Regions from separate parts of the Paenibacillus sp. 4624 genome, predicted to be linked through region 3. Evidence: riboswitches for the same ligand, from Rfam matches in the RefSeq annotation. Region 3 holds a riboswitch; each other region holds the start of a gene.

Region 1 (2,276 bases), on a different contig from region 3:
TTTTTGGTATGCATCAGAATGTCTTCCTCAAGTTTCTCAATTCGTGCTTCAATTCGATCACCAACGGTGAAGTAATTGTCTACGATCAAGTCAACGAGCAGGTAGAGAAGACGGTCGGGACTGCTGATTTCCTGTTCCCAGAGGATTGGCTTCAAGGTGCGCAATTCGCTGACCTTCTGTTTCGTTACACTGATGATAAAGTGTCTACCGAGAAAAAGGTTGACTGCGCGCAGGAAAATCTCTTCATCATCAAAACGAATGCTGTTGATCACGATAAAATAATGGTTTTCATAAATCTCAATCTTCGGACGCTGCTCTTCATCACTCAAGCAATCTTCTACAGCCAGATCATGCATGGAGAACAGTGGCTGAAGGACAGCCAAATCGTCCACGTCCGCGTCAATCCAGTAGAATCCTTCTGCTGGTGGAGTCAGCGCTTGCTGAATGTCATCCACCGGGATAAATACACCGTTGTTAACCAACCGGATTTTCATGTTATCTACTCCTTCTGCACCCGCCATCATGGCGGATTTCATCATTAATATGGGCGCAAAAGAACAGATCAGCCGGTCGGCAGCGGAGCCTGTTATGAGGACTTTACTGCGTCATCAATCTATAATCAAACGGAAGAAACGTCCCGCTGCCGACATGCTGATGTCAATTCTCTATGCAGTTGTTCGGAATTCGACTGCCAGTTGGGCCTCGGGTCGCCATCCATTTAATATGTCACCTCTCACATAAGGGCTTATAAACACTTGTCTAGTATACCGCTGGTCCATGGTGCTTTCAAGCGCAAAAATGTGTCTATTTCAAGCTCTGAGGCAGTGTATGAGGACGGATGATGAAGGGTTCCAAGTTTACTCCTAAAACGAACAACTGGTTCTTGACGTGAGGGCAGTAATGTTTTAAAGTAAAAGTTAATAAATTTGAATTATAATTGAATACAGCGAAATCTTATCAAGAGTAGGTGGAGGGACCAGCCCGATGAAACCCGGCAACCGGCGATAATATGCACGGTGCTAATTCTTGCAGCGACCAAGCATCCTTGTGATGCTGTTGTAACTGAGAGATGAGAGAGGCGCATATCTGTTTACATATGACCTTTCTCGGAATCCGAGAGAGGTCTTTGTCATATGCAGAGCTTCTCAGAGCGTGATTTTCGTACCAGATGCGACCCATGAAAAAGGAGGAGTCAACCCACTATGCCAATTAAAATTCCCGACACATTACCAGCCAAAGAAGTACTTGAAAGCGAGAATATTTTCGTCATGGACGAATCATCCGCGTACAAGCAGGATATTCGCCCGCTCCGTATCGCCATACTGAATCTGATGCCTACGAAGGAAACGACGGAAACGCAATTGCTTCGTCTGGTGGGTAACACACCGATTCAAGTGGATGTTGTGCTGGTGCACCCCAAGTCTCACACATCGAAGAACACATCTCAAGAATACCTGGATCTGTTTTATAAAACATTTGATGAGATCCAGCACCGCCGTTTTGACGGAATGATCATTACCGGTGCACCGGTAGAGCAAATGGATTTTGAAGACGTGAATTATTGGGAAGAGATTCAGGAAATCTTTGAATGGACCAAAACAAATGTAACTTCGACGATGCACATATGTTGGGCTTCTCAGGCAGGTCTATACCACCATTTTGATGTACCCAAAGTTCCGCTGGATGAAAAGTGTTTTGGCGTATTCCCACATACGATCAACAAACCTCATGTTCCGTTGCTCCGTGGATTTGATGAAGTCTTCAACGTTCCACACTCCCGTCACACCGAGATAAGACGCGAGGATATTGAGAAAAACGATAAACTCGAAATTTTGGCTGAGTCCGAAGAAGCAGGAGTATTCCTGGTTGCGACCAAGGACGGGAAGCAAATTTTTGCCACAGGACATGCCGAGTATGATCCGTTTTCATTGAAATGGGAATATGACCGTGATGTTGCCAAGGGATTGGATATCGCACTGCCGAAGTATTACTATCCAAAGGACGATCCTTCTCGGGTACCTCCAGCTACATGGCGTGCTCATGCTAACTTATTATTCTCTAACTGGCTCAATTACTATGTGTATCAGGAAACCCCTTACGATATTGGCCCACAAATCTAATCAAGATTACAGGAGGATGCAGTAATGGAAGATAACAAGTTGAAAATTGAAAGCCGTTTAGCTCAAATTGGGTCCATTAATGAACCCGTAACAGGTGCAGTTAACTTTCCGATCTATCAATCCACTGCGTTTCGTCACCCGAAGCTGGGACAGAGC
Region 2 (2,276 bases), on a different contig from region 3:
GGAGCTTCACCAAACCGACCTTGAAGCATTATCTTGGATTAAGCCTGAGGAAAAGGCGGGCGGGGTCATCAAAACATATAGTAAGGAAGGCTTCACGGTTCTCTATGAGATCAAGAAAAAGACTATAAAAATCATTCCAAAGGTGGTTGGTGGCGATATTTCATTCCACGTCAAGGCAGAGTCGGAAGGCTGGTTAATGGAGGACTGGCGTTCCCCTGAAAAAGAAGAAAAGGGAGCCTATCTTAAGGAACTGGAGAAGGATTTTGCTAAAATCGTAGATCAACAGATTGATCAAATGCTCTATAAACTCCAGCATACGTATAAAGCTGACGTTGCCGGTTTTCGGGACAGTATCCGAATCCATTATCCAAAAACGTGGAAGAAGGTAAAAGATAACTGGGATGAAGTGTTTGCGACAGTACCTATTACGTATGAGATTAAAACGAATATTGTCAATCCAGGTTCCTCTACAGAGTAGCTTGATGCACCAATCGGAATGCTGTATGTGTTCACTTCGGCTCCAAGGAAAGGATCAAAAGCTCGCTTGGGGAAGCTAATGTTTATTTAAATGTTGACACATCAGGCAGCAGTCGATATAGTTATACAAAATCATTTTCTTATCCAGAGAGGTGGAGGGACTGGCCCTTAGAAACCTCAGCAACAGATCTGAAGGATACTGTGCTAATTCCAGCGGGTGAAAGCCTGATAGATAGGAGCGTTTGTTTTTATTTGTCAGTCGCGGCGCACTCTTAGGGAAGAGTGGGTCTTTTTTGTTTGTTCTGGATGAAGAAGCAGGGAGCAGGTTATATGGAGAATAGTAGCGATAAAGGTCAATTTCAGCGAAAAATGCAAACAAGGCATGTAGTTATGCTCTCTCTTGGCGGGGTCATTGGAACAGGTCTGTTCCTTAGCTCAGGGTATACCATTCAACAAGCAGGACCGCTCGGTACGATTTTGTCCTATCTGATCGGTGCTTTGGTGGTGTACCTGGTGATGCTCTGTCTTGGCGAACTATCTGTGCATATGCCGGAGACGGGTGCATTTCATAGTTATGCGGCTAAATACATTGGACCAGCTACAGGATTCACGGTGGCTTGGCTGTACTGGCTTACTTGGACCGTAGCGCTCGGATCGGAATTTACAGCCGCGGGACTGCTTATGCAGCGCTGGTTTCCGTCCGTGAACGTTTGGATCTGGAGTGCGCTGTTTGCCCTGATGATCTTCCTGTTCAATGCGTTCACGGTAAAACTTTTTGCCGAATCAGAATTTTGGTTCTCCTTGGTGAAGGTGATGACGATTATCATCTTTATTATTCTTGGTGGTGCCGCCATGTTTGGTATTATTCCTATGGCAGATGCTGAACCGGCTCCGTTCTTTTCCAACATTACAGCGTCTGGGTGGTTCCCATACGGGGCAACTGCGATCCTGATGACCATGCTGGCTGTCAATTTTGCCTTTTCGGGTACTGAACTGATTGGTATTGCCGCAGGAGAAACGGAAAATCCGGAAAAAAACATTCCAAAAGCCATTCATACCACGTTGTGGCGTTTAATTATTTTCTTTATTGGTACGATCGTTATTCTGTCTGCTTTGTTGCCGATGTCAGATGCGAGTGTGCTGGAGAGTCCGTTCGTTGCTGTCATGGAGCGAGTAGGTGTTCCGTATGCAGCCGACATCATGAACTTTGTTATTTTAACGGCGATTCTATCGGCAGCGAATTCGGGGTTATATGCTTCATCACGGATGCTCTGGTCATTGGCGGATAAAAAAACCATCTCTCCATGGTTTGCCCGTTTGACCAAACGCGGTGTACCGTTCAATGCACTTGTACTTAGCATGGCTGGTGGTGCACTGGCGTTACTGTCCAGCATCATTGCGCCTGGAACCGTTTATATTACGCTTGTTTCGATCTCAGGTCTTGCTGTGGTAGTTGTATGGATGAGCATCAGCGTGTCTCAGTACATGTTCCGTAGGCAGTATCTGCGGGAAGGACATGACGTAAAAGACCTGGTTTATCGAACGCCATTGTATCCAATCGTACCTATTGTTTCGTTTGTGTTGTGCCTGGCATCCTGTATTGGTATCGCTTTTGACCCGACGCAGCGGATTGCTTTATACTGTGGTATTCCATTCATTATTTTGTGTTATATCGTGTATTATTGGACGGATCGTACGAAGAAGAAAAGAGGGCTGACTTCATGACTCAACGTGAGCAAACGAAGGATATAAATGCAATACAGCAAATTCTGGACAAGTATCCGGTCATGATTCTGGAT
Region 3 (2,276 bases):
CCTTTATTCGGTGTTTCGCGATACTGGACAAATTAGGTACGGTTTTGAATGAAATTTTCCAACTAAATACATCCAAAACAAAAGTGCATTTCTCCTATTATACCGTTCTGAGGCAATTCGAATATTATCGGGATCATCATGAGTTGGCACAACAATTAATTAAAATCAAGGAAGCGTACCGAGAACCGATGAGCAAATTGCGGAAGCGGCGTAATATGGAGATTCATTACATGAATTCGGAAATGCAGGATGATTTGTGGCAGTTACATCAGACGCTGCGTGGCAAAGTGAAGCTGGAGGATCTGGATCAGCATCTTCTGGAGATGCAACAGGGTGTGGATATGGTCTGTGAAACACTGCATATGGCCTATCGATACATCAATCGAATCTGGCGTAAACAGATTTTGAAACGCTAGCCGTATCAATGATTTTGAAATAATACCATTTGACAAATCGGAATACTTTGATTATACTGAGTTCCAGATCGAAACTTACATGGGATCGTGTCTTTAATACAGCATTTGATGCAGTTCGGCCATTATACATGATGAACTACATGAAACTATATAATCCTACAACTTTATATTTCTCTTATCGAGAGTGGCGGAGGGACAGGCCCGATGAAGCCCGGCAACCGATCAACGATGATGGCATAAATGTTTTCATTGTTGATGTTAGGTGCTAATTCCTACAGAATCATGTTGCACATGATTTTGGCAGATGAGAAGGTCATTTCACGTGAAGAGCCATCTTTGTATCTGCAAAGGGCTCTTTTTTTGCGTAAAACGGGGAGTTTTCCCTTCCTTCGGGTAAAGATATATGTAGGTGATGGGGAAGGAGCAGTACTATTGATTGAACTGGTTGGATTAACCAAAACATATGGCAGACGTGCCAAAACAACGACAGCGTTGGCGAACCTTAATCTGACTATTCAGAAGGGTGAAATTTTCGGCGTGATTGGTCACTCGGGTGCAGGGAAAAGTACATTGATTCGATGTATTAATTTACTTGAGCGCCCAACGGAGGGTGAGGTATGGGTTGATGGTATTAACCTCACCGAACTTAGCAAAAGCGAACTACAGCAGCAACGACGCAAGATCGGTATGATCTTTCAGCATTTCAATCTGCTATCTTCGGCAACGGTGTATGACAATGTTGCTTTCCCGTTAAAACTGGTGAATACACCTAAAGACGCGATTGATCGCAAAGTGAAGGAAATGCTTGATCTGGTTGGGTTGGAGCAGCATAGTAACAAATATCCGGCACAGCTGTCTGGCGGACAGAAGCAGCGGGTAGGGATAGCGAGAGCTCTGGCAAGTGATCCGAGTGTTCTTCTATGTGATGAGGCAACCTCGGCGCTTGATCCGCAAACCACCAATTCGATTCTGAAGCTATTGTTGGATATTAACGAAAAGTATAATCTGACCATTGTGCTGATTACCCACGAGATGCATGTCATTCAGAACATCTGTGATCGGGTTGCCGTTATTCATCAAGGTGGCATTGTGGAACAAGGGCCAGTGACGGAAGTATTCATGAAACCGCAGCATGCGATCACACGGGATTTTGTCTCACGGGACAGCGAAGGTGGACTGGCACTGGAGGAAACGGTTATGGCGAACGCCGGAACGGAGTTGGCAGCAGGTGTTTCTTCCAAGTTGGTGAAGGTTTCATTTCTTGGAAATAAAACCTATGAATCGATTCTGTCGAGAACGGTTCGCAAAACAGGTGTGGATTTCGCCATTCTGCAAGGTACGATCTCTACAATCAAACAGGTTCCTTATGGTCAACTGACGGTGCGTTTTGAAGGTGACTCCGCTGCGATCGAGCAGACCTTGTCTGAACTAACCGCAGAAGGACTTGATGTGGAGGTGCTCCGATAATGGATTTTTCCAAAGTACGCTGGGAAGAGGTTGGTACAGCTTCGATTGAAACATTACAAATTTTAGCTGCATCCGGTTTGTTTACTGTTCTCTTGGGTTTGCCGCTTGGTGTCATTCTGTTTATGACAGGCCGCTCGGCATCATCTGGTTCAAAAATAACTTATATCATATTATCTATTCTTGTTAATATTTTACGTTCGGTACCTTTCATCATCTTAATTGTTGCTCTTATTCCGTTTACACGCACGCTGGTGGGTACAGCTACAGGTGTGCTTGGTGTCATTCCACCGCTTGTGATCTCGGCTGCTCCGTATTTTGCACGTCTTGTTGAAAATACATTGCGTGAAGTCGATCGCGGTGTTATTGAAGCGGCACAGGCAATGGGAGCATCCA

What was found. Region 3 has a riboswitch for S-adenosylmethionine ahead of ABIE27_RS23685 (methionine ABC transporter ATP-binding protein). Riboswitches for the same ligand answer to the same signal wherever they lie in the genome.
Region 1: another riboswitch for S-adenosylmethionine. It lies ahead of metA (homoserine O-acetyltransferase MetA); the one in region 3 lies ahead of ABIE27_RS23685 (methionine ABC transporter ATP-binding protein).
Region 2: another riboswitch for S-adenosylmethionine. It lies ahead of mmuP (S-methylmethionine permease); the one in region 3 lies ahead of ABIE27_RS23685 (methionine ABC transporter ATP-binding protein).

What each region holds. Positions count from the first base shown of each region.
Region 1 covers NZ_JBNDJR010000008.1:229,644-231,919, forward strand. Annotated here, with positions in the region: gene corA (magnesium/cobalt transporter CorA) at 1-494, opposite strand, end outside; SAM riboswitch class I at 952-1,076, shown strand; gene metA (homoserine O-acetyltransferase MetA) at 1,203-2,120, shown strand; gene ABIE27_RS19445 (PLP-dependent transferase) at 2,145-2,276, shown strand, end outside.
Region 2 covers NZ_JBNDJR010000027.1:14,319-16,594, reverse strand. Annotated here, with positions in the region: gene ABIE27_RS30650 (Ger(x)C family spore germination protein) at 1-478, shown strand, start outside; SAM riboswitch class I at 615-716, shown strand; gene mmuP (S-methylmethionine permease) at 808-2,202, shown strand; gene mmuM (homocysteine S-methyltransferase) at 2,199-2,276, shown strand, end outside.
Region 3 covers NZ_JBNDJR010000011.1:210,440-212,715, reverse strand. Annotated here, with positions in the region: gene ABIE27_RS23690 (Cthe_2314 family HEPN domain-containing protein) at 1-416, shown strand, start outside; SAM riboswitch class I at 589-727, shown strand; gene ABIE27_RS23685 (methionine ABC transporter ATP-binding protein) at 849-1,883, shown strand; gene ABIE27_RS23680 (methionine ABC transporter permease) at 1,883-2,276, shown strand, end outside.